One region of the Herminiimonas sp. GW821-FHT09C12 genome, then DNA from elsewhere that is predicted to be linked to it. Evidence: predicted binding sites of a transcription regulator. Region 1 holds the regulator's gene; each other region holds the start of a gene.
What was found. The regulator FNR, encoded in region 1, switches genes on or off when oxygen is low (the NO sensors DNR and NnrR bind a similar motif). The targets are predictions, from matches to a motif close to TTGATNNNNATCAA.

Region 1 (8,193 bases):
TGGCTGGATTGCAGATCCTTGAAGTCGATGTTGTGCTCACTCAATTTCTTCAACAGTTCGGCGATGCCGGTTTGTTCACTCTGCGCATCGAAGGTGTATGTCAGTTCGTTACCGTCTGTCGAAAGCTCCAGTTGCAAATGAGAAAGCTCGGCAGGAATGATTTGCAAGGGATGCTGCAATTGCAGGCGTAATTGCTTCTTGCCCAGCTTGGCCATCAAAGCTGCCTTGTCTTCGACCAGGATCAGTTCGCCTTTGCGGATGACGCCGATACGGTCGGCCATCTCTTCGGCTTCTTCAATATAGTGCGTAGTCAAGATGATAGTCACGCCGCTCTCACGCAGGCCGCGCACCATTTCCCACATATCGCGGCGCAGCTCAACGTCGACGCCAGCCGTCGGTTCATCGAGGAAGAGTATCTGCGGTTCGTGCGAGAGTGCCTTGGCGATCATCACGCGTCGTTTCATGCCGCCGGACAAGGCAAAGATTTTCGAATCTTTTTTGTCCCACAGCGAAAGAGAGCGCAAGACTTTCTCGACGTACGCATGATCTTTCGGCTTGCCGAATATGCCGCGACTGAAATTGACTGTGGCCCATACCGTTTCAAATGCGTCGGTCGATAGCTCTTGCGGTACCAGTCCGATCTTGGTGCGGGCAGCGCGATAGTCGGTCACGATATTGTGACCATCGGCCAGTACGGTACCTTCACTCGGATTGACGATGCCGCAGATGATGCTGATCAATGTGGTTTTGCCGGCACCGTTCGGTCCGAGCAGGGCGAAGATTTCGCCGCGACGGATATCGAGATCGATGCCTTTGAGCGCCTGAAAGCCTGACGCATACTGCTTGGTCAGACCCTTGACGGAAATAATCGATTGCAAACTGCCTCCGTAATAGATGGATGATGCCAACTCGCGTATGTTGCGAGTGACTGTCAGTTTTTTAGAATGCAGAAATGCTGCAGATACGCATTATCGCAGCGTAGCGATATCCTTGCTTTCCAGTACGTGTTTATCTGCGCCATGCCTGGCAACAGTCAGCATCGCCTTGCCCAATGCTTCGGTGGTGGTGATCTGCTCGGGGAATATGGCGCGCAGAATCGGGAAAAGTGGTGCGGATAATGCGTAAAGCAGACGGTAAGACCTGGTTTTTGATTTTATTCCGTGTAATGGCTGTATCACGCCCGGACGGAACATATAAGCGTTGAAGGGCAGGCGCAGCAAGGCATTCTCTGTTTTTCCCTTTACGCGCGCCCACATCACGCGTCCCTGTTCCGAGCTGTCGGTACTGGCACCAGATACATAGATGAAGGTCATATTCGGATTGAGTCTGGCCAATGTTGTGGCTGCCGCCAGCGTCATGTCATAGCTGATACGGGTGTAGTCGGCTTCGGTCATTCCAACGGATGAAATGCCAAGACAGAAGAAACATGCATCGATATCTCTCAATTCATCTTCGATGGCCGTGTAATCAAACAAGTCGGAATGAACGATGTCCCGCAATTTTGGATGTTGTTGCCCAGTGCTGCTGCGGCCTATGGTTTTTATCAGCGTGACATCGGGATCGAGCAGGCATTCTCGCAATACGCCCTGGCCGACCATACCGGTCGCACCGAATATCAATATATTCATTTCATCCTCTTCGGTAAGCCCAACGTTAAACGCGCGAGTGCATCGTGCATGCGATCACTGAATAGCCAACGCATGAATAGAATCAGCTTCCTTACGCCAATTTTTTACTTGAATGGCTAAGTAAAAATGGCTAAGTCAGAACGTGTGCTCAAGGTAGGGGCGCCTTGAATAAAATCAATACCTGGATTTAACGGCAACTGGCGCTGCCAGCAGCCATTTCTTTCAAAATTGCGGGGTCGAGTAGCTCAATCTCGCGATTGCTCACTTTAAGCAAGCCTTCTTTCTTGAACTTGGAGAGCAAGCGGCTGATGCTTTCTATCGTCAGGCCGAGATAGTTGCCTATATCTTCACGCGACATACGCAGTTGGAAGTTGGTGGAGGAGTAGCCACGCGCTGTATAGCGTGAAGCCAGATTCAGCAAAAAGGCCGCAAAGCGTTGTTCAGCACGCATGTTGCCGAGCAGTAGCATGACGCTTTGCTCACGCGTGATTTCCTGGCTCATCATGCGATGGAAGTGACGCAGCAGCGTTGGCATGGTGCTGAATAACTCTTCCAGTCGTGGGAATGGGATTTCGCAGACTTCACTGTCTTCCAGCGCAATCGCATCACAGTGGTGGAGATCGGTGCTGATTGCATCCATGCCGAGCAATTCGCCCGTCATCTGGAAGCCGGTAATCTGCTGTTCGCCGCCAGCATTGATCTGGCAGGTTTTGAAGTGGCCTACGCGCACCGCATACAAGTTAACAAAGGGATCGCCCATGCGATACAGATACTCATCGCGCGACACTTTGCGCCGGCGGCCGATGATTTGATCCAGACGCTCCATATCGTTTTCGCCCAAGCCCATAGGCAGACACAACTGATGCATGCTGCAAGTGGAGCAACTGGCACGCAAGGCGTTGACGTTCAATGCTGTATCAACGGTAGGGGAAGAGGGCTGGCTCATATTCTTTGCTTAGTCGAACCGCAATGCGGCATGGGTGCGGTGACTGGTTTGATTAACGGTGAGAGGCTCAGTCTTGAAGACTGAGGCGACTCATGTGATCTTGTCATCAATCTGTAACAAGGGCAACTTATCCTTCACCTGCGCCCATTTTTCATGTTCAGGCATAGGTATCTTGGCCTGGCTGATACGTTTCCAGTCCGGGCGCGTGGATAGTTCACGATTCAATGCGACGAAATGCTGCTGTTCGGGCGAAATTTCAGCCGCGTTAACGATGGCATTGACGGGGCATTCCGGTACGCATACGGAACAATCGATGCATTCATCTTGATTGATCGCAAGAAAGTTGGGGCCTTCAAAAAAACAATCCATCGGGCAAACCACAACGCAATCGGTATATTTACATTGAATACATGCTTCAGTGACGACAAACGGCATTTTCCTTGTTCCATTTTTGCGATCAGATGCGCCATTGTAAACGCTGTCGCCGGAATTGCCTTTTTGAAGGTGCGCCGAAATGACGGCGCTCATTGCAAGATGGGAAGGCGAGTGGTAAAGTGCGTCGATTATTTTCCGATGGGGTTTTTGAATGGGCAGTTCCAGTTGTAGTTCTCATACCGATAGTATGCTGGCAAGGTAGCCCACGATTTCTCATCGCTACCTTGCCGCAATGGCGGGTAGTGGCTTTAAGGCAATCGGTCCTCGGTTGTTCTTTTTCTACTCCCTTAGTTTTTAAATTGATTGCATATATCGCTCTGGCGGTGTGATCTTGTGTCCACCTGCACGAGCTTGAGTGCGTTGTATCTTGCTGATGACTCGCAAGCATGGTCTGACTGTTGACGTCGCTTCATCGCGCCTTCATACACTCGGAGCAGCATGCGTATTCCTGCCGGCGAAGGTGATATGCCTTTTCCCGGTGTGCTCAGACTGGATAATCATGAATACAAGGTGTCACCATGTTTGAGTTGTTTGCCCCTCGTCGGGCAGATCAGTCCTTGCTTGCGATTTCTCCCAATCGCTGGGATTGGGCATTGTTGCCGCTGGTGCTGGCCGTGTTTGTTGCGGTGGGCTTTGGCGCGATGCAGATGACCAGGCCGTTTGTGGTCGGCGAAGTAACGCCGATCTCGCTTGATCCCTCCAATCTTCCTTATTACTTGCTGCGTACGATTTTGCGGATGTTCATAGCGCTGGCTTTTGCGCTGCTGTTCAGCTTTATCTTCGCTGCGATTGCGGCCAAATATCGCGCTGCCGAAAAGGTCATGATACCGATGCTGGATATCCTGCAATCGGTGCCGATTCTCGGCTTTCAGGCGATTGCGATTGCGCCGTTCATAGCATTCTTCCCCGGCAATCTGCTGGGCGTTGAGTGTGCGGCGATTTTTGCGATCTTTTCTTCGCAGGCGTGGAATATGGCGTTCAGCCTGTATCAATCGATACGAACTGTGCCGGCTGAACTGAGCGAAGCTTCGCGCGTGTTCCGTCAATCGGGTTGGCAGCGTTTCTGGCGTTTGGAATTGCCTTATGCGATGCCGGGCTTGTTGTGGAACATGATGATGTCCATGTCCGGCGGCTGGTTCTTCCTGGTGGCGGCAGAAGCGATTTCCGTTGCAGGACAAGATATCAAGCTGCCCGGCATAGGCGCTTATATCGCAGTCGCGATTGAAGCCAAGGATCTGCATGCGATCGGCTGGGCGATAGGTGCCATGTTGGCCGGGATCGTCTTGTATGACCAATTGTTCTTCCGGCCTTTGCTCGCATGGGCGGATAAATTCCGTTTTGAAGAGTCACAAGGCGAAACCGAACAGCGTTCGTGGTTATTGAATTGGGGACGCCGCAGCCGCTGGATGCGTGCATTTACGGATCGTGTCTGGACTATGTTGCGCAGCACCTTGGGTTGGTTCAGCGTGCGCTACGACGGTACCGCGCCGCAAGCCAGTGCGCGTGTCATTCATCCTTTATGGTCGCGTGCATGGAGCGTAGTGGTCTTGCTTGCTACCGCGCTGGCGATCTATCGATTAATTACTTTCGTACATAGCGATGTCGGTTGGCCTGAAGTAGTCCATGTGGTGTGGTTGGGCCTGATTACACTGACACGCGTGTTGGTGCTGATTGCCCTGGCATCGCTGATCTGGGTGCCGATTGCAGTCTGGATCGGTTTGCGTCCCAAGTATTCGCAACGTGTGCAAGGTGTTGCGCAATTCCTTGCTGCGTTCCCGGTTAACTTGATGTTTCCACTGGTGGTGTATGTGCTGCTGACGATGCAGCTCAATCCAAACATCTGGCTCAGTCCCTTGATGGTGTTTGGCACGCAGTGGTACATCCTGTTCAACGTGGTGGCTGGTGCCTCGACGATTCCAAATGAATTGCGTTTGGCATCCGACAATCTAGGTTTGAAGGGTTGGCTGAAATGGAAGCGTGTCTATCTGCCTGCCGTATTCCCTAGTTATGTGACGGGTGCGATTACGGCTAGCGGTGGTTCGTGGAATGCCAGCATTGTTGCCGAGTATGTGACCTGGGGCAAAACGACGCTGGTCGCTGAAGGATTGGGTAGTTACATCAAGCAAATGACCGATGCCGGCGACTTCCATCGCATTGCGCTCGGTATCGGCGTGATGTGCATATTTGTTATGTTGTTAAACAGATTTTTCTGGCGCAAATTGTATTTGCTGGCAGAAGACCGCAGCCATTGAGAGGGCCGTCATGAGCCAAAATGTATTGATTGAATTGACCGGTGTGGATAAATCCTTCCAGACCGCAGACGGCACACCTTGCAGCGTGTTGGAGAAAGTGGATTTCGCGTTGGCAGAAGGAGAGATTGTCGCCTTGCTGGGTAAATCCGGCTCGGGTAAGTCCACCTTGCTGCGCATCATGGCGGGCTTGATTCCCGCGGATGAGGGCAGTGCAAAGTATCGTGGTCAGGAAATCTATGGTCCGGTTGCCGGCATTGCGATGGTGTTCCAGTCATTCGCACTATTTCCATGGCTGACCGTGCAGCAGAACGTGGAACTCGGACTGGAAGCGCAGGGCGTACCACCAGATGAACGCGAGAAGCGTGCAGATGCCATGCTTGATCTGATTGGCTTGGCCGGCTTCGGTGGCGCATTGCCGCGCGAATTGTCAGGCGGGATGAAGCAGCGTGTCGGTATCGCACGCGGCCTGGTCACAGGGCCGGATGTCTTGCTGATGGATGAGGCGTTTTCTGCATTGGATGTGTTGACCGGCGAAACGCTGCGTGACGACATTTTGGAAATGTGGGAAGAGAAGCGTATTCCTACCAAAGGCATTTTGATCGTTTCTCACAATATTGAAGAAGCGGTCATGATGTCTGATCGCATCCTCGTTCTGTCCAGCAGCCCGGGACGCATACGCAGCGAGATCAAGATCAATCTGCCGCGACCACGCAATGTGGATTCTCCTGAAGTCAGAGCCTTGATCGATGAAGTGTACGCGTTGATGACGATGCGCACGCCGCAAGAAGCAACGACAGGTGCTGCGCTGCATGCCAACCTCAGTTACCGTTTGCCGGAAACCGACGTTGCGCATATCGAAGGTGTGCTCGATCTCTTGGCTGCGCCACCATTCAACGGCCGTGCCGATTTGCCGGAGTTGACCGAAGAAGCCAAGTTGCCGGACGAAGAACTGTTCCCGACTTACGAAGCACTCGGCTTGCTGGGATTGGCACAGGTAGAGAAGGGCGATATCACGCTGACTGCGTTAGGACACAGCTATGCGCAAGCAGCGCACATGCGCAGAAAAGAAATTTTCGGCCAGCAGTTGTTGACGCATGTGCCATTGGCCGCGCATATCCGCAACAGTCTGGAGCAGGAAGCAGCGGGTTCGCTGTCGGAAAAAGGTTTCCTCGATACGCTGGAAGAATTCTTGAAAGAAGAAGAGGCCAAGCGCGTGCTGGAAGTGGTGGTTGAGTGGGGCCGTTATGGTGAAGTCTATGAATACGACTACCACACCGGACAACTCAAATTGCCGGAAAACGAAACCGAGTAAGCGTGTCTTGCGAGCGGCGCAGTGATGTCAAAAAAACCATTGCACAGCTCGCCAGCAAGAATTTCGCCGCGGCAGCACAATAGTGTCTTGAAAAATTCAATCGCTAATGGATAGCATCATGGCCAACTCTACTCGTCTTCCTACCTTCTTCATTCCGCACGGCGGCGGCCCTTGTTTTTTCATGGACTGGCCGGGCGATCCACACATGTGGGATCGCATGGCAGACTTTTTGCGGAATATGCATACCTATGTCGGCGAAAAGCCGAAGGCGGTTCTCGTCATCTCCGGTCATTGGATGGAAGATGAGTTCACCGTCATGACAGGTGCGCATCCACCGCTGATCTATGACTACTACGGTTTTCCTCCACACACTTACGAACTGACGTATCCGGCACCGGGCGCGCCGGCATTGGCAAAGCGCATAGTCGATCTGCTGGGTGCGGTGAATATTCCCGTCAAGACGGATGCAAAGCGCGGCTTCGATCACGGTGTCTTCATCCCGTTCAAACTGATTTATCCGGATGCTGACATCCCGATTCTGCAACTCTCAATGAAAACCGATCTTGATCCGGCTGAGCATCTGCGCGCTGGCGCAGCTTTGCAGGCATTGCGCGATGAAGGCGTGTTGATCGTCGGCAGCGGCATGAGCTTTCACAATATGCGTGGTTTCAGTCCGGCATTTACTGAAGCGTCCAAACGTTTTGATACATGGTTGAGCGACAGCATTTCCGCTCCGGTAGAAGAACGCGATGCATTGTTAACAGCATGGGCGGAGGCGCCAGATGCCAAGCTGACTCAGCCATATCCGGATCACTTGCTGCCATTGATGGTTGCAGCTGGCGCGGCGGGTGATGATCTGGGACGCAAAATATTTGAAGACAAGGTGATGGAAGTTGTGGTGTCAGGTTATGTATTCGGTGATAAAGCTGTCTGATGTTTTAGGTGCGCCAAGTTATCTCGCAGGGATGAGCATTGTTACTAGAAAAAACGGAGATGGTTCGTGCCACCTTCAGCCTATGAACAAATAACAATAAATAACATGATGATCTACAAATCTATTTGCGGTCGATTCTCTCTGCTTGTTAGTTTGGCGCTCATTGCCTCGATATTAGGTGGATGTGCACATGCTCCGGCATCGGTAGCATTGGACGACGATCATCGAAAAGCAATAAAGAAAATAGCGATACTCACGATCGAACAACCCAAGCAGATAAAAATAAGCAGTGCATCTGGAGCTGGCGTGATAGCTAGCTCTATACCTGGATTGGGTGTGCTCGGTGCGGCATTGGTAGCAGGGACAACTGCAGCAGTAGGGCAAGCTGCAGATGGCACGCTGATCGGCGAAAAGCAAACAGAGTACAACGAGCTGTTTGCTAAAAATCCTTATGATTTCGCAGCAAAACTCCGGAGCGAATTAAAAACGCAGATGGAGTCGAAGGGCTATGAAGTTATTTTCATCGACGATCCAAAGATAGCAATTCCAAATGCTCAGGGTGAATTCGATTTTGGGAAAAATGATATCCATGCAGATGCAGTCTTGCATGTGAAATACACCGTATTTGGCTATACGTCAGCAGCGTTTTCTACCACCTTCAAGCCGCAGATAGTACTGACTGCCAA
Region 2 (8,193 bases), on a different contig from region 1:
GCTTGCCTGGCATCGAAGGCTGGCGTCGCGGCGTACAAGCTGATTTGATCGAAGCACGTCTGCGTGCCGATACCGGTCATGTCATCAAAGCAGTCTGCGTAGTCCATAACGAAACCTCCACCGGCGTTACCTCCAATATCGCAGCCGTACGCAAGGCGATGGATGCAGCCAATCACCCTGCACTGTTGTTAGTCGATACGATCTCCGGCCTCGCAGCAGCGGACTATCGTCATGACGAATGGGGCGTGGACGTGACAGTATCCGGTTCGCAAAAAGGCTTGATGCTGCCGCCTGGCATCAGCTTCAACGCCGTCTCGAAAAAAGCGATCGCTGCCAGCAAGAATGCCAAGTTGCCGCGCGCATTCTGGGATTGGACTGACATCATCGAGATGAACAAAACCGGCTACTGGCCGTACACACCGAACACCAACCTCTTGTACGGCTTGCACGAAGCGCTCGACATGATCCTCACCGAAGGCCTAGACAATGTATTTGCCCGCCACGAACGTCTGGCCGCAGCTTGCCGCCTCGCCGTCAATGCCTGGGGCCTGGAAGTGCAATGCGCGGACTCTTCCGTCTACTCACCTATCCTGACTGGCGTCATGACACCTGAAGGAATCGATGCAGACATGGTGCGTAAAACCATTTACGAACGTTTCAATATGTCGCTGGGCACCGGCCTCGGCAAGATGAAAGGCCGTATGTTCCGCATCGGTCATCTGGGCGAAGCAAACGATCTGAGCTTGATGGCGACATTGGCCGGTTGCGAAATGGGTTTGAAAATCGCCGGTATCAAACTCAAGGGCAGCGGCGTTGGCGCAGCGATGGAATTTTTGGCAGAACAAAAAATCCCACCGTTGAAAATCGCAGCCTGATTAAAACTCTGTCAAAGAACATCAGCCTGCATGCTGGCGTAATAGCTAACTGCAGGCTGCGTCAAAAAGCTTTGCATATATAAAGAGACGCACGCGACTGTGCAGCGCTGATTGAATGTGCTGTTTGTTTCAGAAAAGGATGTCCCGGAAATGCTCGTCAAGCCGATTCACTTTGTTCCTGTAAGCGGACGTAGTCCTAGCCCGCTGGCAAGCCGCTTGCGCAAGGAATTGCGCGGCGATGTGTTGTTCGGCAATGCAGATCGTGGCCGTTACGCCACCGATGCATCGATCTATCAAATCATGCCGATAGGCGTTGTGGTTCCGCGCGATCAAGCTGATCTGCTGCTCTGTCTGGACATTGCACGTTCCGAAAAAACTCCCATCCTCGCGCGCGGCGGCGGTACCAGCCAATGCGGTCAAACAGTAGGCGAAGCGCTGGTCATCGACAACAGCAAGTGGTTGAATAACGTTATCGATTTCGATGCAGAAAAACGCACCATCACGGTAGAACCGGGCATGGTGCTGGACCATCTGAATGCATGGCTCAAACCACATGGCTTATGGTTCCCGGTTGACGTTTCGACTGCGGCGCAGTGCACGATAGGCGGCATGGCAGGCAACAATTCCTGCGGCTCGCGTTCTATCGAATACGGCAATATGGTGCACAACGTGTTGGCAATAGATGCTGTGCTTGCTGATGGCACGCAAGGCCGCTTCGAGACGCTGGAAAATATGGCGCACACCACGCGCCTGCAAGAAATCACACAAGGCTTAAAACGTATCGCAACCCGCGAACAGCAAGAAATTATCGAACGCGTACCGAAAGTATTGCGTCGCGTCGCCGGTTACAACATCGATCTGTTCGACTGCCAAAATCCGCGCGCTTACACCGATGATGGCAGCGCCAATCTGGCACATATATTGGTCGGCTCCGAAGGGACATTGGCCTTCAGCCGTCAACTGACATTGAAGCTGGTACCACTGCCTAAGCACAAGGCGCTCGGCGTCATCAACTTCCCAACCTTTTATCAAGCGATGGATGCCGCGCAGCACATCGTCAAACTGCTGCCGACCGCTGTAGAGCTGGTTGATCGCACGATGATTGATCTGTCGTTAGATATAGCCGCATTCCGTCCTGTCATTGAAAAAGCCTTGGTCGGCAGTCCACAAGCGATCTTGCTGGTGGAATTCGCGGGCGACGATAAAGCAGCATTGGTTGAAAGACTCGCCGCTTTGGCCGACTTGATGAGTGATCTCAGCTTGCCCGGATCTGTCGTCAACATGGTCGATGCGAATGAACAAAAAGCTTTGTGGGATGTGCGCAAAGCCGGTCTCAACATCATGATGAGCATGAAGGGCGACGGCAAACCCGTGTCCTTCATCGAAGACTGTGCCGTGCCGCTAGAACATCTGGCCGAATACACGAATCGTCTCACTGAAGTTTTCCACAAATATCACACCGAAGGTACCTGGTACGCGCATGCCAGCGTCGGTACTTTGCACGTACGTCCTATACTCGATATGCGTCGTGACGGCGCAGCCGACATGCGCAAGATTGCGGAAGAAGCATCGGCATTGGTACGCGAATACAAAGGCGCATATTCCGGCGAGCATGGCGACGGTTTATGCCGCGGCGAATGGGTGTCCTGGCAATACGGACCGAGCATCAATCAGGCATTCAGCGAAATCAAGGATTTGTTCGATCCAGACAATCGCTTCAATCCTGACAAGATCGTGCGTCCGCCGAAGATGGATGACAAAAGCAATTTCCGCTTTGCACCCGGTTATCAGGAATTGCCGATCAAGACACAACTGGATTGGTCGGCATGGAACGTTACACGTGATCCTGCCAGCGGTAAGGAAACAGAACCAGGTACCGGCAATGATCGCACCGGCGGTTTAGCCAAAGCCGTCGAGATGTGCAACAACAACGGCCATTGCCGCAAGTTCGACGCTGGCACCATGTGTCCTAGTTATCGCATCACAAAAGATGAACGTCACGTGACGCGTGGTCGCGCCAACACATTGCGTCTGGCTATCTCAGGCCAACTTGGCGATGAAGGTCTGGCCAGTCCCGACGTCAAGGAAGTGCTTGATCTGTGCGTCTCTTGCAAAGGCTGCAAACGCGATTGCCCGACCGGCGTCGATATGGCCAAAGTAAAGATAGAAGCACGCGCAGCATGGGCAAATAAACACGGCATCAGCCTGCGTGAAAAACTCGTGGCTTACATGCCGCGTTATGCACCTTATGCCAGTCACGTCGGCACGCTGCTCGCTGTCGCCGACAAGCTGCCGTGGATATCCGGCTGGTTGAAAAAACAAATCGGGCTGGCACCGCAACGAGCATTCCCGCGCTTCAAGCCATCGTTCCTGTCGCAACGTAGCAATCACAACAGCGATGCGACGACTAACAAGGAAGTGCTGCTGTTCGTCGACACCTTCAATAATTACATGGAGCCGGAAAACGCCATCGCCGCACAAGCCGTGCTGGAAGCTGCCGGCTACACCGTGCATTTCAATGTACGCGCTGGCGAACGTCCGCTGTGCTGCGGCCGTACTTACCTGTCCGCCGGTTTAGTTGATCAAGCCAAGCAAGAAGCGCGCAGAACGCTGGATGCATTGATGCCTTTCGTTAATAGAGGCGTTGCTATCGTCGGCCTGGAACCATCGTGCCTGCTGTCACTGCGCGATGAATTCCTCAATTACGGATATGGCAAAGAAGCCGAGAAGTTGGCGAGCATGGCCTATCTGTTTGAAGAGTTCCTAGTACATGAACATAGCGCAGGACGACTACAGCTTGATCTCAAACCACTCGCCTCAAACAAGGCGATGGTGCATGGTCACTGCCACCAAAAAGCATTCGATGCATTCCGTCCGGTACAAACGGTATTGAACTGGATACCGCAACTAGACGTTGCTGTCGTCGAATCGTCTTGCTGCGGCATGGCTGGTAGTTTTGGCTACGAAGCAGAACATTACGATGCGTCGCAAGCGATGGGTGAACTGTCGCTGTTCCCTGCAATACGCAAGGCAGAAGATGGCACCATCTTTGTCGCCGACGGCACCAGTTGCAGACATCAAATTTCTGACGGTACACAAGAAGAAGCCATCCACGTTTCACGCGTACTGGCCGACGCCTTACGCACGTAATCAGTTGCGATGCACGCATAGTGCATCGCAACAAAAACATCTCCCTCACTCAAAACACCGCTGTCCAGCCAAGGATGGCAAGAAGTTCTGCTTCCGCCCGGAACCAATCGATCTTTTTGCACTCAGTTTAAGTGTGTAAGATGAAATAACACCTAAGCTATCGGCCTTGGGACTCTGACGTAACGACCGAATCCGCGTATTGCCGATGTTTTTGATCTGCATCAATCTCTTGCGCTGCGTGCGCAATATAGTCGAAGAAAGTAGCGTCCTTCCCACCTCATGGAGGTCACCATGTTCCAGAAAATTCTCATTCCAACCGACGGTTCTCCGCTATCCGATAAAGCAGTCGATACAGCAATTGAGTTTGTTCAAAAACTGGGCGGCGAACTGGTCATACTCTCCGTCGCCGAACCCTATTTATATACAGGCATGATGGAAGGCGCAGGCGTCTTCCCGATAGATCCGGTGCTGTATGACGACAAGGTTGCCGACCTTGCACAGAAACACCTAGATAAAATCGAAGCCACGACACGAGCCAAAGGCATTAAATCCAGAACCGTGGTGTCGATAGGCCTCAATCCGTATGAAGAAATCGTCAAGATCGCCGAAGAGTACAAATGCGACGCCATTTTCATGGCATCGCACGGACGCAAAGGTTTGAACAAGCTGTTTGTCGGCAGCGAAACACAAAAAGTGCTGGCGCACACCACGCTGCCAGTTCTGGTGCTCCGCTAGAAGCGCGTATTACCCTGGGTTGCGACGCCTGTCGTGACCCATTTTCCCTGCAATTCCATCCAAGGTAAGCGGGTAATAGCCGTTCTCGCCCCGTGGTATCATTGCGCTTCGCAAAAATGCGCAGAAAACATCCTGATTCAACACGAAATTCGCAAAAAATCCGCATAGTTCGTATATCCGAGCCGGATTGATTCTTGTCCTAGCCATCCAGATAGCCGCCATCCATTTTTATCCTGAACGGAATTAGTCATGCGGATACATAATTTCCTGATCACTTGCGCTCTTGCTCTTGTGACATTATCGGCACAAGCGTTTGAACGGCCTTTCCCGCCCGAGGTAAAACGCGGCGTGATGACACCGGCCAGCTATCCGGCAATTGTTATCAATGAGAAAACACGCACCTTGTCTGCCGGTGCGCGGATCTGGAATCAGGACAATATGATCGAGATGCCATCTGCTTTACGCGGTAGCGACATCGCCGTGAATTACACGGAAAGCAATACCGGCGACATCGACCGCATCTGGATTTTGACGGCAGACGAAGCGAAAAGGACCTTGCCGCTCGTGCCAGTAGAACCAGCCAAGCCCACACCACTGCCGGCCCCTGTGTCCAAGTAATTCAAGTAATTAACTAAGCAAGAAACTGAGTAAATAAGCCATACCATGCAGAAAAAGATATACATCAAAACCTTCGGTTGCCAAATGAACGAGTACGACTCGGACAAGATGGTCGACGTACTCAATGCCTCCGATGGCATGATCAAAACCAACACGCCAGAAGATGCCGATGTGATCTTGCTCAACACCTGTTCCGTGCGCGAAAAAGCGCAAGAAAAAGTGTTCTCCGATCTCGGCCGTCTGCGCGAACTGAAACTGATCAACCCCAATCTGGTAATCGGCGTCGGCGGTTGTGTCGCATCGCAAGAAGGCGATGCCATCGTCAAGCGCGCACCGTATGTGGATCTGGTATTTGGCCCGCAAACCCTGCATCGCTTGCCGGAAATGTTGAAGCAGCGCCACTCTACCGGTCGTTCACAAGTCGATATCAGCTTCCCGGAAATCGAAAAATTCGATCACATGCCGCCAGCCAAAGTCGATGGCGCAACAGCATTCGTCTCCATCATGGAAGGTTGCAGCAAGTACTGCAGCTACTGCGTCGTGCCGTACACACGCGGTGAAGAAGTTTCGCGCAACTTCGATGATGTGCTGGCAGAAGTAGCCGGACTCGAAGCGCAAGGCGTGAAGGAAATCACTCTGCTCGGCCAAAACGTCAACGCCTATCGCGGCAAGATGAGCCGTGATGCAGCCGATGGCGAGATCGCCGACTTCGCGCTGTTGATCGAATACATAGGCGAAATGGAAGGCATCGAACGTATCCGTTTCGTCACCAGCCATCCAAAAGAATTCACGCAACGCCTGATCGACGCCTACGCAAAAGTACCTAAACTGGTTGATCATTTGTATCTGCCAGCGCAGCACGGCTCCGACCGTATATTGGCAGCGATGAAGCGCGGCTACACCTCGCTCGAATACAAATCGATACTGCGTCGCTTGCGTGAAGTGCGCCCGAACATTTCGATTTCATCTGATTTCATCGTTGGCTTCCCTGGCGAAACCGATGCCGATTTTGAAGCGATGATGAAGTTGATCGATGACGTCGGTTACGACAACAGTTTCAGTTTCATCTTCAGCCCGCGTCCAGGCACACCTGCTGCCAATCTGGAAGATGACACACCGCATGAAGTCAAACTACAACGCCTGCAACGTCTGCAAGCGGTAATCGATCAAAACACACGTCGCTACAGCAATGAAATGGTCGGCACCGTACAACGTATTTTGGTGGAAGGCCCATCGAAAAAAGATGCGGATGAACTGCAAGGCCGCACCGAGAACAATCGTGTCGTCAACTTCTCTGCCGGTCCTAATTCTGCACGTCTGATCGGTCAAATGGTCGACGTCAATATCGTGCAATCTCACGCATATACATTGCGCGGCGAGATCATCGTTAAACAATAATATTCCTCTAATCGCATAAGCGCCTGCTCAGCCAAAATTGAAAACAAAAACTGCCGCTCAACCACTGTATTTCATCCCGGAACCGCTGGATAACAAGCGCCTCGCGCATCTGTGCGGCCCTATGGATGAGAATCTGCGGCAGATTTCCGCCGCACTCGACGTCACCATCTTCCGTCGTGGCGAGAAGTTCATCATCAACGGTGACAACGGCGCGCGCGCGCTGGAAATTCTTGAGCAGTTTTATCCGCTGGCGGACAAGATCGTCTCGCTGGAAGAAGTGCAACTGGCGCTGGTTGAACAACGCGCAGCATTGGCAGAACCGGAACTGGTCTTGGCAGTGACTGCCAAACCTTCGAAAAAGAAAGCCGTTGAATCCGTCACCGATGCGCCGGTTTTAAAAACCCGCCGCCATGATTTGCGCGGCCGCACGCCGCATCAGTTGCAGTATCTGAAGGCGATCATGGATCACGACATCACCTTTGGTGTCGGTCCCGCGGGTACCGGCAAAACGTATCTGGCTGTTGCTTGCGCCGTCGATGCGCTGGAACGCGATGCGGTCAAACGCATTATTCTGACCCGCCCGGCAGTAGAAGCTGGCGAGCGTCTCGGTTTTCTGCCTGGCGATTTGTCGCAAAAAATCGATCCTTATCTGCGCCCTTTGTACGATGCGCTTTACGATTTGCTCGGCTTTGATCGCACGCAAAAAATGTTTGAAAAACAGGCGATTGAAATTGCGCCGCTGGCCTATATGCGCGGTCGCACTTTGAATCATGCCTTTGTCATTCTGGATGAGGCACAAAACACCACGCCAGAACAAATGAAAATGTTCCTGACACGCATAGGCTTCGGCAGCAAAGCAGTTATCACAGGCGACATTACGCAAATCGATTTGCAGCAACATCAAAAAAGCGGCTTGATCGAAGCGATTGATGTGCTGAAAGATGTGCGCGGTCTGGCCTTTACACGCTTCACCAGCGCCGACGTCGTACGCCATCCATTGGTGGCGCGCATCGTCGATGCTTATGATGATGCCAATCAAGCTGCCAAACCTGCTGTAAAGAAAACCGTAGCCACCAAGACCACGACGAAAAATGCTGCAAAAAAATAAGCTTTCCCTGTCAGTGCAATACCCTGACAAACGCCTGCAAGACCTGATCACCCGTCCTAAATTACGTAGCTGGGTCAAGGCCGCACTGCTTGCACCTGCGCAAATCACTTTACGCTTCGTCGACGCCGAAGAAGGTCGCACACTGAATCGCAATTACCGCGGCAAGGACTACGCCACCAACGTACTGACCTTCGCCTACACCGAAGATGAAGACAGCGAAGTTACGCAAGCCGACATCATCCTGTGTACAGACGTATTGGAACGCGAAGCTGCCGAACAAGAGAAAACGCTGGAAGCGCATACCGCACA
Region 3 (8,193 bases), on a different contig from region 1:
CCAATACGGCCGGATTCAACACCAGCTGCTGGATCGATGATCGCGTCGATGATGGTTGGCTTGCCCGATTTCAGGGAAGCTTCCAAAGCTTTAGCCAGTTGTTCTGGAGTTTCAGCACGAACGCCTTCGCCACCCAGAGCGACACTGAACATATCGTACTTGGTGTTCGGATTGAACAACATGCACGAGAATTGGTGTTCTGGGTTTGCTTCGTCACCGCGGTAGATACCGCCGTTGTTCATGATGATGACGGTTACTGGCAAGTTGTAACGTGTGATTGTTTCGTATTCCATTGCGCTGAAACCGAATGCGCTGTCGCCGCAAATTGCAACGACTGGCTTGCCGGTTTCAACAGCTGCAGCAACAGCCGAACCCATACCGATACCCATTACGCCCCATGTACCTGTATCTACACGTTTGCGTGGCAAGTATTGGTCGATGACCATACGTGCGTTATCGAGGGTGTTTGCACCTTCGTTAACCAGAGTGATGTCTGGGTAGTTTTTCAACACGTCACGGATTGCGCCGAGCGAGTTGAAGTAGTTCATGACTGGAGTAGCTGTGCTCAGTTTGGTAGCCAATTTAGCTTTGGTGCCAGTAGCACGTTCAGCAATAGCGCTCATCCATTCTGTTGGCTTAGCAGCGCCTTTCAGGCCAGCGCGCAATGCATTGACGCAAGATTGAACGTCGCCAACCAGTGGTGCAGCGATAGGTACGTTGCTGTCCATTTCGTTAGCTTGGATGTCGATCTGTACGAATTGTTTCGAGCCGCCCCATGTTTTGCCTTTACCGTGCGACAACAACCAGTTCAGACGAGCACCGATCAATACAACAACGTCGGACTCTTGCAGAACCATCGAACGTGCAGCAGCAGCACATTGTGGATGCGTATCGGAAACCAGGCCTTTAGCCATCGACATAGGCGTGAAAGGAATACCTGTTTCTTCGATCAGTGCTTTGATGTCTGCGTCGCATTGAGCGTAAGCAGCACCTTTGCCGAGCAAGATCAATGGCTTTTTAGCGCCTTTGATCAATGCAACAGCGCGTGCAACAGCGTCTGGACCTGGGATCTGTGCTGGAGCTGGATCAACTGGAACGAACAGAGTTTTCGCGCCTTCTTCTGCGCTCATGGTGGTGCTGAACAGACGTGCTGGGATGTCCAGATACACGCCGCCTGGACGACCGGACAATGCTGTACGGATAGCGCGCACAACTGCTACGCCGATATCTTCAGTACGGTTGATACGGAACGAAGCTTTGCAATGTGGACGAGCGATGTTCAACTGATCCATTTCTTCGTAGTCGCCTTGTTGCAGGTCGACGATTTCACGTTCCGAAGAACCGGAAATCAGAATCATTGGGAAGCAGTTGGTGGTGGCATTAGCCAGTGCAGTCAAACCGTTCAAGAAGCCAGGTGCGGAAACAGTCACGCAAACGCCTGGTTTTTTGGTCAAGTAACCAGCAACCGATGCCGCGTAACCTGCATTTTGTTCGTTACGGAAGCTGAAGAACTTGTTACCACGTGCTTGCCACATACGGCCGATTTCGGTAACCGGAATGCCGAGAAGACCATAAATGTTGGTAATGCCGTTCATTTCCAAGGCTTCCATCAGGAGGTGGAAGCCGTCTGTCAGCTCTACGCCTTCTGCTACTGCCTGAATGTCGTTTTTCATAATGAATATCTCTTCGGTTGATTTCGATAAAGGTTAGGCAACGTTGCCTAATCCCATGGTTGCCGCGCTTTTGTCGGCCATTCGTACTTGCAAGGCACCTCTAAAAATCAGATCGGTTGATTTTTAGAGATACCCTTTAGTTATGCTTTTACGCATACACTATCCAAGTGGGCGTATCATATCGATCTGCCCTCGCTTCGATCATTGACCCCGGTCAATTTTCATCGCATGATATCGGCCCCGACCACCCTTCTTTCTTTTATATCTACATATCTTGTAAATGCCGACTGTTGATAACCATCCAGAACGAAATGTCATTCGCGTCCAGCTCAGACAAAATCTTGTCTTAAAAGACATGACTGATAGCGAATGGGCCGAACTGGAGTCGCATTTACTCGTCGTAGACTGTCCAAAAGGTGACTTCCTGCTGCATCAGGGCGTGCATGAAATGGAACAATATTTCATCCTTGATGGCATATTGAAGCGCGTTGTTACTAATCAGCAAGCCAAGGAAATGATTCTACGCTTTGCCGATGAACGCAATATGGAAACCAGTTACGCCGCATGGCGACTGAAAACGCCTACACCTTACAGCATCATCTGCGTAACCAAAGCGCGCGTCGTGAAGTTGCCTTTGCTGCAATGGATCGCTTTCATCGATAAACATGAACATGTCAAACAAGCATTTGAGTTAGACGTCATGCATTTGATGAGCGAAATCATGGCACATACGATTACTTTGCATTTGCTCGATGCGCCTGGTCGCGTACAGCGCTTTACTCGTAAACATCCAGAACTCTTCGATCGCATCCCGAAGAAAGAACTCGCCTCCTACCTCAATTTGTCGCCAGAAACATTGAGCCGACTAAAACATCAAGGAAAAATCTGACCTCTTGGTAAGTGAGGTCAGATTTTCAAAAAACTAGTATTTGCCCGAAGAATACAGTTTTGAATTAACCATCAAGCGCACTTGATTGTCCACACTGACAACACCTGGAACACCAGCGGCAACTTTCTCTGCAGCAGCATGTTCATCAGCATGCAGGACCAAGCCACTCAACACGACATGACCGCGATTTGCTTCAATCGTAATCTTGACATCGCGACTCGCCGGCGCACTCTTTAATGCAGCACGCACATGCGCCTCTAGCGTCATATTCTCAAGTACGGCTTGCGATGCTTTTGTTTCCTTGAATTCTGGACGCCCTACCAAATTCATAATTTGTGCTGCGCAACTTTCAACTGATAAGCGATCAGTATTCAGCACCAGATCGTATAACACCGGATCTCCCCACGTTACTCCAAATTGCTGATGCATGCGTGTGGCATGCGCTGCATCACTACGACGGATTTCCGCTTCGGCAAAATCTGCATCATCTGTTTCCAAATGCGCCATCAGCCATGCGACCCGATTTTTCATTGAACGTGTAATACGAACTGTCACCACATGTGGCACTGCATGCAGCAGGCAAGTTGCGCCCCAGCCGCGCAAGACAACATTGCCTTTGTTGGCCAACTCGAATACTTCTTCCGCTGTATATAAGGCGATACCTTCTTCATCTGCAGTAATACGATCGACAAAACCGGCCTTGCCCTCACGCAAACGGCGAATCACGCTTTTGCTTATATCCATCTTTTCTGCAAGATGATCGATCACCTCATGGCGCATCACTGCAAGATTCTGTGTTTGTGCAAGATGCATTGCGACATCTTTGGCAAGCGAGCCCATTTCCTGCGTCATTGCGATCACTGGCATAGCTATCTCCTTAGTTATGGTTCTCGGTAATACACGACTAATCAATAAACAGTTCAATTGAAGCTGATTACTCTGGTCAAGCAGAGTAACCATACCATCAAAATTTAGCTCCAAAAACAACTATGCCCCACGTGGCTATTCACCGCGTGGGGCACACTAGATCAGATTAGCTTGAAAGCTGAATCATTCAACATCCCGTTTTGCAGGATGCCGGATCAAAGATATTACAAAGGTCTATCAATCTACTGGACGCTCATCAGCAAACTCGTCAACTTTTGGTGGACGAACTTTTGCGATCAGACGCGAGATCAATGGCCAGAACAACATGAGCAACGCCAGGCCAGTGATGCTACCAACCAGTGGGTTCGAGAACATGACAGACACTTCGCCTTGCGATGTCAACATCGCTTGACGGAATGAATCTTCTGCCTTGTCGCCCAACACCAGCGCCAGAACCATAGGAGCCAATGGGTAATCGAGTTTCTTGAACAGATAACCGATGACACCAAACACCACCATCAACCAGATATCAAACATCGCGTTGTGAACGGTGTAAGCACCGATCGCGCAAATCACGATAATCACTGGTGCGATGATCGAGAATGGAATACGCAGAATCGAAGCAAACAGTGGAACTGTGGTCAATACAACCAGCAGGCCAACCAAGTTACCCAGATACATACTAGCGATCAAACCCCAAACGAAGTCTTTTTGCTCAACGAAGAGCAATGGACCAGGTTGCAGACCCCAGATCAACAAACCGCCGAGCAACACAGCCGCTGTTGGCGAACCTGGGATACCCAGAGCCAGCATAGGCAGCAATGCAGCTGTACCAGCAGCATGTGCAGCAGTCTCAGGAGCAACAACACCTTCGAGTTCACCGGTACCGAACTTCGAACCGTTCTTCGACATTTTCTTGGCCAGACCGTAAGCCATGAAAGATGCTGGAGTTGCACCGCCTGGTGTGACACCCATCCAGATACCAACCAGCGAGCTGCGAACCGAAGTTACCCAGTACTTAGGCAATTTTTTCCAGGTTTGGAAAACGATTTTTGGATCGATCTTCGCTGACTTACCGGAGAACGCCAAACCTTCTTCCATCGACAACAAGATTTCGCCGATACCGAACAAACCGATAACTGCAATCAGGAAGTCGAAACCACGCATGAACTCTTCGAAACCGAAGGTCAAACGCAATTGGCCTGTAACCGTATCCATACCGACTGCTGCGAGTGCAAAGCCGAGTGCCATCGAAGCCAGAATTTTGAACGGCGAGCCTTTGCCCATACCGACAAAACTACAGAAGGTCAGCAGATAAACCGAGAAGAATTCCGGAGGACCGAAACGCAACGCAAATTTAGCAACCAACGGTGCCATAAAGGTAATCATGACAACCGCAACGAACGCACCGATGAATGACGATGTAAATGCACCTGTCAGTGCCTCACCCGCATTCCCTTTTTGCGCCATCGGGTATCCGTCGAACGTCGTTGCGACGGACCACGGCTCACCGGGAATGTTGAACAGAATCGACGTAATCGCACCGCCGAACAACGCTCCCCAGTAGATACAAGACAACATGATAATTGCAGATGTCGGCGACATCGAGAAGGTCAACGGCAACAGAATAGCTACGCCATTCGCGCCACCCAAACCAGGCAATACGCCAATCAACACACCCAACACAATGCCGATTACCATCAGCAAAAAGTTCATGGGCGTCAGAATGACAGCAAACCCGTGAAATAGTGAATTAATTTCTTCCATTTTACTTATTACTCCTTGAATTCCAATCTAACTCGATAGCAAGTACATCGATGTAATCGACACGCACAAGCTCTAGTAACCGAGGAAGCTCAAAAGATCTATCGACCCTTTGTACAGGGGCACTTTGAACCACACCTCAAACATCAGGAAGAAGACGACATTGACACCTACCGCAGCAATGACCGCTTTTACTGGTGAGAACTTACCGAGGAAGACCATGAACAATGCGATATAGACGGCAGAGGAAACATAGATACCGAAGACCTGAATGGCACCAACATAGATAATTGCTGGGATCAAGACTTGCAGCACGCGCTTCAACTGTTCGCTATCGACAAACACTTCCGTGTTTTTTTCTTTGCCAAACAAGGATTGATAAAGAGTGCCTATACCCGATATACAAATAACGATACCGATATAAAACGGGAAGTAACCTGAGCCAGGGCCATCGGTCGTCCAACCGGCGCCCAACTCCCAGCTTGAAATAACAACAGTAATACCCAGCAACAGCAGCAGAGCAGCGACAACTGCCTCGACAACATAAGTGGCCACGCCAGTGCGAACGCCACCGCTGGATTCTGAATTCTGATCCATGAGGAATGCTCCTGAAAATTTTTACAATGATGTTGGGACAGGCGAGCAGAAGCCAGCACTACCGTTAGCCGGTAGCGCTGCCTGCTGCTTCTTATTGCCTATATCCCGATGTTGATTACTTCTTCGCCATGAAGCCAGCTTCTTGCATCAGAGTAGCGTGTTGCTTCTCTGCTGCTTCCAGCCAGACTTTGAAGTCGTTACCAGTTTTGAAGGTCGTGTTGAACGCGCCTTTTTCCATGTAGTCTTTCCATTCAGGTGTTTCACGCACCTTCTTGAAGAGGTCAACATAGAATGCCAGTTGATCAGGCGTTACACCTGCAGGCATAAAGATACCGCGCAACATGGTGTAGTCGGTAGGGATACCGGCTTCTTTACATGTTGGGATGTCGTTCCACGATTGAGTATCGGTAACCTTGGTTTTGTATGGCATACGATCATGATCGAATACGCATTGCGCTTTCAGCTTACCTGCGCGCCATTGCGAAACTGCTTCGATAGGATTGTTAACCGTCGATTGCAAGTGATTACCAACCAATTGCACTGCAACTTCACCACCGCCTTTGAATGGGATGTAGATGAACTTGGTGCCAGTTGCTTTTTCCAGGCCAACAGTAATGATTTGATCTTCCTGTTTGGAACCTGTGCCGCCCATTTTGAATTTATTAGGGCCGGCTGCTTTTACCGCATCGATATATTCTTTTGCGGATTTGTATGGTTGTTCTGCATTCGTCCACAGAACAAATTGATCCAGTGCCAACATCGCAACTGGGGTCATGTCACGCCAGTTGAATGGGACGCCAGTAGCCATAGGTGTTGTGAACAGATTCGACAAAGTGATGATGATTTTGTGTGGATCACCTTTGTCGTTTTTGATGCCGAGGAAACCTTCAGCACCAGCGCCACCCGATTTATTGACAACAATCAGTGGTTCTTTCATCAATTTGTTTTTGATGATCACGCCTTGAATCAGACGTGCCATTTGATCAGCGCCACCGCCGGTACCGGCAGGGACTACAAATTCGACTGGTTTGGTTGGTTCCCAAGCGGCGAACGCTGGGGTTGCAGCAAGAGCTACTGCAGCAAATGCACCGGCAGTTGCCATTGCCATGCCGCTTTTCGAATGCGAAATGAATTCCTTGATCATTGCTTGTCTCCTGTTAATAATAATTTTAACTACTGTGCTACTTGCCGCTTCAAGGTGCCTTGTGAGCACAAGCACCGCACGGCGGACGATGCTTACATACTTGAAATTGTTTTAATTTTTCAAAGATAGTGTGGCCTTTCTTCGAAAAATCTCTTGACCTGCGTCAAGTTTTCAGGACTACGACCATGTTGGACGCGTCACTTGCTATTGTTCCGAGCCACTCTTTCGAGTGATCGAAATGCGCCTAAGGTCTCCATTTACCCTACTTGCAAATCAACGAAAGTCATTCGAAGTGCCTGTTTTATTGCGGCTATCATCTAACGACTTTTCTTTACTCAGATACACAGCATTTATATTTTATGTACCTACTTGCTTTACGGAACCAAATCCGCTTTACATCAGTGTGCCATTCTTAAGAAACAAAGTGGGAAAAAATTTCACTACGTATTTATACGTAGTCACACCATTTAAATATTTTCAATCGCAAAACAAAAATCGAATATCAATTCTTGATTCTCTTTAAATGATCACACTAGATAATCTGATTCTGCGAGAGCTGTTGAACGCTTTCCTTGATGAAGGTTAAGAATTAACATTATTTACATCAATGACATCAAAATCAACGCACGCTAATCGAGCATTGATCATCGATTTATATTTAGCCGCGCACCATAATCACGCATCACCGATGCATTAAAAAAGCCCATGAAGACTTTTAAATCTTCATGGGCTCATCATGTTTCAGACTGTCATACCGCTGAATTAAGCGACTTTTTGCAGTTTGACCTGCCCAGTCTCTTCATTCATGGTCTTCGCCAGCAATTTGACCAATGCGAACACTGTATCAATGTGCGGTGTCGGTGTTTCAGTCAAACGACCGAGTTCTGCTACCGAACCAACCAATGCGTCGATCTCTGGATCACGGCCTGCTTCCACATCTTGCAGCATCGATGTTTTGTGCTTGCCCACTTTTTCAGCACCAGCGATACGCTTCTCGAGCGTGACGCGGAATTCGATGCCGAGTTTGTGTGCAATCGTTTGCGCTTCAGTCATCATCGCAGCAGCAAGTTCACGTGACAGTGGGAACTGGCAGATGTCTTGCAGAGTCGAGTGCGACAACGCGCTGATTGGATTGAAGGTCAGGTTGCCCCACAATTTGAGCCAGATTTCTGAACGGATGTTATCCAGCACTGGCGATTTGAAACCAGCATTGGTGAAGCATTCCGAAACACGGGTTGCACGTTCGCTGATCGAACCAT
Region 4 (8,193 bases), 330 kb from region 1:
TACAACGCTGTCGTGGCAAACTGTAGCCGTGATAAAGAAACAATATCGAGTTCCATGTAGCTCCCTTTTGTGCTTAAATTCTTCGTCGTGCCTGCTTCTTGAAGCCACTATCAATCCGGCCGCAAGCTGTTCAACACACCCTCAAAATCTGCATCGCTACGCTTCACATCAGCAACAATACGCCCATGTTGCAAACAAACCAAGCGGTCTGCCAACTCTGCCTCACGTCGCACATGTGTTGCCAACAGGAAAGCACGTCCCGTAGCTTGCATCTTCAATCTTTGTAAAACATCCCGCGCCGTCGCTGGATCCAGCCCTTCCGTCGGCTCATCCAGGAGCCAAAGCGGCACTTGTCTCAATAACAAGCGTGCCAGTGCCAAACGACGCAATTGCCCGCCGGACAAGCCCAAACCGCCCTCGCCCAAGCGTGTATTCAGCCCTTTTGGCAAATCTGCAACATCGTCGGCCAAACCGGCTGTCTGCAATACCTCCCACAGCCGCGTATCGTCGGCACCCGGATCGGCCAGGCGCAAGTTATCGCGCAAGCTGTCCTGAAACAGTTCAGTACGTTGCGGCAGCAGGCAATGCGGCGCAACTTGTACCGTGCCGGATCGCACGCTCAGTTCCCCGGCGACAACTGCCATCAATGTGGATTTCCCAGCTCCACTCGCACCAATCAAGGCAACGCGTTCGTTGACGCCTAGCGTGAGCGAGATGTCGTGAAGAACGGCAATGCCAGGCGCATCGCTACCTGCAGGATGCGCGCTGATGTTGATCAGATTAACGACGTATTCACTAGGTAGAATTTGTGCGGGAATGGTATTGGCTTTTGCTTCCTGCATACGCGGAGCAAGACGACGTGCCGCCAACACCGTACGTCCCAATTCCAAGGCACCGCGTCGCAAAGCAGAAAATGGTTCCGTTGCGGTCAGCACCAACAACAAGGCAAGCGCAGCGATAGGCGTACCTATTGCACCCGCTCCTACCAATGCGCCAACAGCAAGCAAGGTTCCCGTCAACGTCAATGTGCCGACCACGCCATACGCCATGCCCGCCTGCGCTTCCAAACGATTCAAGGCATCGTCAGCACGTGCCAGATGATGATCAGCACTTGCCAAGGCAGCGCGCTGTGCATCAAGGCGGCCAGTCATGATTAACTCTGTCTGCCCCGCAACCAGATCGATACTGCGGGCACGTAAAGCTTCCATCGCATAGCTGCGACGACGCGCGGCAGGACGCGCACGTTGCGCCACGAATAATGTAATTCCCAAGCCCGTCACAATCAGCCACAGCGCAATTGCTACGCCCAACCATATCTGCACAAAACCCAATGCCACACCGATTGCCAACGCTGCTGCCAGTGCTGCGCCAACGGGCACAAGTATGCGTAAATACAGCGAATCCAGCGCATCGATATCGCCTGTCAGTCGGAACAACAATTGTGCAGGTCGCGACAGCAAACGCCGTGCCGCTTCCGGTTGCGCCCAGCCACGGAACAAGCGCACACGCAAGGCAGCCAACACCGCTAACGTCGCATCGTGCGTCACCAATCTTTCGCCATAACGCGAAGCAGTACGCCCCAAGGCCAATAAGCGTATGCCTGCCGAGGGCATGAACACATCGAAGGTAAATGCCATGCTTGTATTCAATCCGGCAATCGCCGTCGCCGTAATGAACCAACCGGATAAACCGAGCAGTGTCATGCCGGATAACACCGTCACGGCAGCCAGCAACGCGCCCAGCAACAATTTATTCCGGCACTCGGCCGCAAACAAATTCAACACAGGATGGAGATCGCGCCACAGTCTCATTCAGACTCCTGCGCATCCAACACGATCACGCGATCCATGCGCGCTGCCAGGATTGGATCGTGCGTCGCGATGATCATGGTCTTGCCCTGCGCCAGCTGCAGCAAGGCATCCGTCACCTGTTGTGCCGTAGCGCTATCAAGATGGGCAGTTGGCTCATCGACCAACAGCAAGTCAGCATGCTTATCCACCGCTGCACGCGCCAGTGCCAGGCGTACGGCTTCACCGCCCGACAAGCCGCCACCGCCTTCACTCAAGCCAACGCCAGGGTGTGCTTGCGACACAGCATCCAGTGAAGCGAAACGCAGTGCTGCAGCAACATCAGCCACATCAACATCGGCGCGACCCAGTGCCACATTCGCACGGACCGAGCCGGAGAAAATATGCGGCTTCTGCCCTATCCAAGCCATACGTGTACGCAATTCAGCTACCGTATTCGCAGACAGCGTCACGCCATCGATCGCGATCTCGCCAGACTGCGCAGACACCATGCCCGCTATCAAGGACAGCAGTGTCGATTTACCGCCACCACTAGGCGCCACGATGGCAATACGCTCACCTGCAGCGACATGTAGATCGTATTCATCAAATACAGTAGCGCTTGCATCTGAATATGAAAAACACAGGCCTTGTACATCGATAGACGGCGCAACGCGTTCCGTTGTTTGAGCTGTTTTCTTTGTCTGTTGCTCTGCATCCGGCAACAGCAATCCTTGCGCTGTCAAACGAGCGATCGCATCCAGTGCAGCATCGCCCGCGGCCTTGTCGTGCCAGACACTGGATAACTCCCGCAAAGGCTCAAAGAAAGCCGGTGCCAACAACAGGATGAACAAACCCTGCCCCAAAGTCAGACGCGTACCCCATGTGCCGAATTCGATTTGTCCCAGCAAATGAAAACCGATATAAACCGCCATCATCGCCACACCCAAGGCTGCGAACAACTCAAGAACTGCCGAGGACAAGAAGGCGATGCGCAACACATTCATCGTGCGGTGTCGCAGCGACTGTGCCGATTCCTGCAAGCGCTGTGCTGTCGTCTCTACTGCATCCAATGTACGTAGCGTCGCCAAGCCGCGCAGACGATCCAGCAAAAAACCATTCATGCCGCCCATCTCCACCATCTGCGCTTCGCTCGCTGCTTTCGCACGCCAGCCAACCAGTGCCATGAAGATTGGAATCAGCGGAGCCGCCACCAGCAGAATGAATGCAGCAATCCAGGAAAGTGGAAAAACGACGACAAGAATCGCCAACGGAACAATCGTGCAACGCAGACGTGCGGGGCGATAACGTGTGAGATAAGGGACGACTGCTTCGGCCTGCTCGGCAATTACACTTGCGGCCAGGCCCGATGCAGGTCGCAGTGCGTCCAGCGGAGAACGCACCGCCAGCGACAATGCCACGCGTTCACGCAATTGCGAGAGGTCAGCACGCGCCGTTTTAAAAACACGGCGCATACCCCACGCATCGCACAGCGCACGCAACACACCAAGTATGAAAATCAGGAAAGCAGGAAGATATATAGAGGCGAGTCCATCGCCGTCAGCCAGACGCTGCAGTGCATAAGCAAGCAGCGCTGCCTGCGGCAACCACAGCAATGATGCAAACGCTTGCAGCAAACTTCCGACATCAATCCCTTTACCGGATCGCAATCGAAGGAAAGCGGCTGGAGTAGTTCGCATAGTGCCTTGCATTTTTGCGCATTGCCATCTCATTGCGTGACAGCACGTGCTTCATTACATCGGATCCGATGAGATTGATGACAGCATACGCCTTGGCGAGCGTTGTAGACAGTATCAGATAGATCTGTAATTAGCCGTAGCAGATTTCCTGCCGATGAATAAGCTTTGCTTGGTCGCGCGAAAAATGGATCAAAAACGGGTATTGCTGGTGTACACATCATGCCGAGCATTATCCGGCATCGAATATTTAACTTCTTGCGCTATATCAAATTTATGCTCGTTTTATCTGATCGTATGACAGCTAACTGGAGAGAGGCAAGTCTGCCAGCATATCGACATGCTCAACGAGGAAATCGATAAACACCCTCGCCCGTGTACTCTGATTACGTCGGTTCGGGTAATAGACGAACAAGTCCGCCGACGGCAGGACAAAATCGGGCAAGACAATTTTCAGCCGTCCGCTCTTCACATACTTCGCCAAATCCCATTCGGAGCGAATCAGGATGCCGTGCGCATCTAGCGCCCAACCCAGAACGATATCACCGTCATTGCTGGATAGTGCGCTCTGCACTTTGACGACTTCGCTATTTCCCTTGTGCGTGAAACGCCAGATACCGGCTGCTTCATCATTCTGGCGATGCGTAATACAGCGATGCCTGCTTAAGTCGGCTAGCGTCTTGGGTGTGCCGTGACGTTCCAGATAAATCGGCGATGCGCACAGAAAACGACGGTTAGACATGATCTTGCGTGCATTGAGACGCGTATCCGGCAAGTCACCAAAGCGTATCGCCAAATCAAAGCCACTCTCCACCAGATCAATCGGCTTGTCCGTCACTTCGAATTGCACTTCTACATGTGGATAGAGTTTGGCGAATTCAGACACCAGCGGTGCAATCGCCGTACGGCCAAAGCCCAAGGTCGCATTGACGCACAACAGTCCGCGTGGCGTAGAGCCACCCGACGACACTGCGTCCTCCATTTCCTTTACTTCTTCCAGAATTCTGGTCGCGTAACCCAGATAGGTCTCGCCTTCGCTGGTGAGGCTGATGCTACGCGTCGTCCGGTTGATAAGCCTGACGCCCAGGCGTGCTTCCAGTTGCGCCAGTCGCTTGGTTGCCGCCGGTGGCGTGATATCGAGCGCGCGCGCAGCCGCCGAGAGATTGCCGTGGCGGGCAATCAGCACAAAGAATTCAAGTTCGGATGAGATGTCAGTTTTCACTGGGGGTGAATAGTTATATGACTTGCGGTGAATTATAAGTACGCGTTCTGCGAATAAGCTAGCGCTTTCCATATTCCACATCGACCAGACGCGATGTTTTCAGGAGACCCGCATGAGAATAGTTGAAATCCGCGAAAAGACTTTACCGATTAGCTCCCCTATACGCAATGCATACATCGATTTCAGCAAGATGACACTGAGTCTGGTGGCGGTCATTACCGACGTCATCCGTGACGGCAAGCCAGTCGTCGGCTACGGTTTCAACTCGAATGGTCGTTACGGCCAGGGCATGCTGATGCGCGAACGCTTCATCCCGCGCTTGATGGAAGCCGATCCAGCCTCGCTCGTCAACGATGCCGGTGACAACCTCGATCCGCACAAGATCTGGAACACGATGTTCACCAACGAGAAGCCAGGCGGCCACGGCGAACGTTCCGTTGCCATCGGTACCATCGATATGGCGGTATGGGATGCCGTCGCCAAAATTGAAGGCAAGCCACTCTTTCAATTGCTGGCTGATCGTTATGGCAATGGTCAGCCCGATCGCAAGATTTTTGTCTACGCGGCTGGCGGTTACTACTACCCTGGACAAGATCACGGCAAGCTCAAGGATGAGATGCGCAGCTATATTGATCGCGGCTATACCGTAGTGAAGAAGAAAATCGGCGGCGCATCGCTGGATGAAGACTTGCGTCGTATCGACTCCATCCTCAGCGTACTCGGCGATGGCCAAAAACTCGCAGTCGATGCGAATGGCCGCTTCGATCTGGATACCGCAATCAAGTATGCGAAAGCCTTATCGCAATACGATTTGTTCTGGTATGAAGAAGCCGGCGATCCATTGGATTTTGAATTGCAAGCGACCTTACGCAATTATTACGACAAGCCAATGGCGACCGGAGAAAACCTGTTCTCCATGCAAGATGCACGCAACCTGATTCGCTACGGTGGCATGCGTGCGGATCGTGACTGGCTGCAATTCGATTGCGCACTGAGCTATGGCTTGGTGGAGTACTTACGCACGCTGGATATGCTGCATGAGCACGGCTGGTCACGCAAACGCTGCATTCCACACGGCGGCCATCAAATGTCGTTGAATATCGCAGCTGGTCTGGGTCTGGGTGGCAACGAGTCGTATCCTGATTTATTCCAGCCTTACGGCGGCTTCCCTGATGGTGCCAAGGTCGATAACGGTTACATCACATTGCCTGATCTGCCTGGCATCGGTTTTGAAGGCAAAGCCGATCTGTATAGTGAAATGCAAAAGCTCTCTGCTTAAACATCAGTACAAAACAAAACGCCGACACTCATCATGTCGGCGTTTTTTTCAATCAAGTTTGTTACAACTCTCGCAGGATCAGGCCAATCCCCCATTCGCCCGCAATACCTGCCCATTAATCCAGCCGCCATCCTTGCCAACCAGGAATGAAATTGTCGCAGCAATATCATCAGGCTGACCAAGACGTTGCAGCGGCGGCATATTGGCGAACTGCTGAATCTGCGCTTCGGTTTTTCCATTAAAGAATAATTCCGTTGCCACCGGTCCCGGTGCGACAGCATTGACAGTGATATTGCGACCACGCATCTCTTTCGCAAAGATCGGCGTCAACACTTCCACTGCAGCTTTGCTACCGCTGTAGACCGCATAGTTAGGCAAGTTCATTGCCACCGTCGTGCTGGAAAAATTCACCACGCGACCGCCATCATTCAAACGCGTCGCCGCTTCACGCAAAGTATTGAACGTGCCGCGTACATTGATGCTGAATGTTTGCTCGAACATTTCATCGCTGCTCTCTGCCAACGGTGCCGTTTTTAAAATGCCGGCGTTATTGATCAGTACATCGACCTTGCCCAGCTTTTGTTCAGTTTCATCAAACAGGCGACGCACATCTGCCGCCTTGGACACATCGGCCTGGACAGCGATGGCTTCGTGTTTGTCCGCTGCCAGTTTGGCAACCAGGGCATCAGCCTCTGTTGCACTATTGGCGTAGTTGATGACGACGGCAAAGCCGTCATGCGCCAGACGCTCTGCGATTGCTGCACCTATGCCGCGTGATGCACCGGTAATGATGGCTACTTTTTTGGCTTGCTTAGTCATGATGCTTTTCCTCAAAATGTTGGTATGGACGGATTGTGCGACAAACCACAAAAAAGATAATCAGGCTAAAATCGACTTCATTATTCGAAATTCAATAACAATCAATAAGGCCATCTCATGGATCGATTTCAGGAAATGCAGATTTTTGTGCGCATCATGGAACGTCGCAGCTTTACCAAAGCGGCGGATGACCTGCAACTGCCGCGCGCCACCGTCACCAATGCGATGAGCCGATTGGAAGAACGACTAGGCGCGCGTTTGCTCAATCGTACGACGCGACAAGTGACACCGACGCTGGATGGCGATGCCTATTACGCGCGCTGCGTGCGTCTGCTGGCCGACGTGGAAGAAGCGGATGGTGCCTTCCATAATGCTGCCCCCAAGGGATTGTTGCGCGTCAGCTTGCAAGGCACTCTGGCCGCACATTTCGTCGTTCCTGCTCTGCCGGATTTTCTGGCACGTTATCCAGATATCGAATTGCACATCGATGTGAGTGATCTGCTGGTCGATTTGGTACGCGACGGTATAGATTGCGTATTGCGTGGCGGCAATCCACAAAGCTCTTCTCTGATCGGGCGCAGGGTTGCGTTGCTTGAACAAGTCACATGCGCCAGCGCTACTTATCTGGCCAAGCACAAACCCATACGCAACATCGCAGACCTTGCCACACACAAAGCGGTCAATTACATCTCCAGTTCTACCGGCAAACCTTATCCGTTTGAATTTACCGTGAACGGTAAAGCCAAGCTGATCGACATTCCCAGCGCGGTGTCCGTAACCGGTGCAGAGATTTATACCGAATGCGCGATCGCCGGATTGGGATTGATACAAGTGCCGCGCTATCACATCATTCCTCAATTGGAATCCGGCATCTTGAAGTCCGTATTACCAAAGTTTCCACCTCCATTGATGCCGATCAACGTCTTGTATCCACATAATCGACAACTGTCTCCGCGTGTCCGCATCTTCGCAGAATGGCTGAAGGAAATATTCGAACGCGCCTTACCGCCGCAGAAACAATAAGCAAACATGGGGCAGCCGCATAAGCATTAACGAGCTGCACGGCCTATCATGTGAACCTAGGTATCAACGCATTACATACTGGAGAAACAAGTGTCATCACACGAACTGTGTACCGATGAAGAAGTCACGCAATTGGTTCATGCCTTTTACGCAAAGGTGCGACTGGATGCCGTACTCGGCCCTATCTTCAACGGTCATATCGACAACTGGGATCACCACTTGAGCAAACTGGTCGACTTCTGGTCATCGATACTGCGCGGCACCGGCCGTTATAGCGGTACACCGATGCAAAAACATATCGCGCTACATCATCTGGATCCCGCGCTGTTTCAACGCTGGCTGGCGCTGTTCAAGGAAACCCTCAAT

Region 2: AC07N2_RS01680 (universal stress protein) is a predicted target of FNR. The motif match lies at 4,237-4,250, and genes of this name have one in related genera.
Region 3: oxc (oxalyl-CoA decarboxylase) is a predicted target of FNR. The motif match lies at 1,878-1,891, and genes of this name have one in related genera.
Region 4: cydD (thiol reductant ABC exporter subunit CydD) is a predicted target of FNR. The motif match lies at 3,743-3,756, and genes of this name have one in related genera.

Annotation. Positions count from the first base shown of each region.
Region 1 is NZ_JBWKPC010000002.1:805,279-813,471, forward strand. Features, by position in the region: gene AC07N2_RS13700 (ABC transporter ATP-binding protein) at 1-878, opposite strand, end outside; gene AC07N2_RS13705 (NAD-dependent epimerase/dehydratase family protein) at 969-1,628, opposite strand; gene fnr (fumarate/nitrate reduction transcriptional regulator Fnr) at 1,816-2,574, opposite strand; gene fdxA (ferredoxin FdxA) at 2,665-3,009, opposite strand; gene AC07N2_RS13720 (ABC transporter permease) at 3,528-5,261, shown strand; gene AC07N2_RS13725 (ABC transporter ATP-binding protein) at 5,272-6,573, shown strand; gene AC07N2_RS13730 (DODA-type extradiol aromatic ring-opening family dioxygenase) at 6,692-7,507, shown strand; gene AC07N2_RS13735 (hypothetical protein) at 7,574-8,193, shown strand, end outside.
Region 2 is NZ_JBWKPC010000001.1:350,981-359,173, forward strand. Features, by position in the region: gene AC07N2_RS01670 (pyridoxal-phosphate-dependent aminotransferase family protein) at 1-875, shown strand, start outside; gene AC07N2_RS01675 (FAD-binding and (Fe-S)-binding domain-containing protein) at 1,026-4,025, shown strand; gene AC07N2_RS01680 (universal stress protein) at 4,317-4,760, shown strand; gene AC07N2_RS01685 (hypothetical protein) at 5,010-5,378, shown strand; gene miaB (tRNA (N6-isopentenyl adenosine(37)-C2)-methylthiotransferase MiaB) at 5,424-6,776, shown strand; gene AC07N2_RS01695 (PhoH family protein) at 6,814-7,884, shown strand; gene ybeY (rRNA maturation RNase YbeY) at 7,868-8,193, shown strand, end outside.
Region 3 is NZ_JBWKPC010000001.1:392,490-400,682, forward strand. Features, by position in the region: gene oxc (oxalyl-CoA decarboxylase) at 1-1,673, opposite strand, end outside; gene AC07N2_RS01835 (Crp/Fnr family transcriptional regulator) at 1,954-2,562, shown strand; gene AC07N2_RS01840 (cytidylate kinase family protein) at 2,596-3,429, opposite strand; gene AC07N2_RS01845 (tripartite tricarboxylate transporter permease) at 3,667-5,196, opposite strand; gene AC07N2_RS01850 (tripartite tricarboxylate transporter TctB family protein) at 5,269-5,790, opposite strand; gene AC07N2_RS01855 (Bug family tripartite tricarboxylate transporter substrate binding protein) at 5,906-6,934, opposite strand; gene AC07N2_RS01860 (2-dehydropantoate 2-reductase) at 7,697-8,193, opposite strand, start outside.
Region 4 is NZ_JBWKPC010000002.1:1,131,181-1,139,373, forward strand. Features, by position in the region: gene AC07N2_RS15150 (cytochrome ubiquinol oxidase subunit I) at 1-56, opposite strand, end outside; gene AC07N2_RS15155 (amino acid ABC transporter ATP-binding/permease protein) at 111-1,811, opposite strand; gene cydD (thiol reductant ABC exporter subunit CydD) at 1,808-3,487, opposite strand; gene AC07N2_RS15165 (LysR family transcriptional regulator) at 3,789-4,706, opposite strand; gene AC07N2_RS15170 (mandelate racemase/muconate lactonizing enzyme family protein) at 4,819-5,985, shown strand; gene AC07N2_RS15175 (SDR family oxidoreductase) at 6,064-6,804, opposite strand; gene AC07N2_RS15180 (LysR family transcriptional regulator) at 6,922-7,827, shown strand; gene AC07N2_RS15185 (group III truncated hemoglobin) at 7,918-8,193, shown strand, end outside.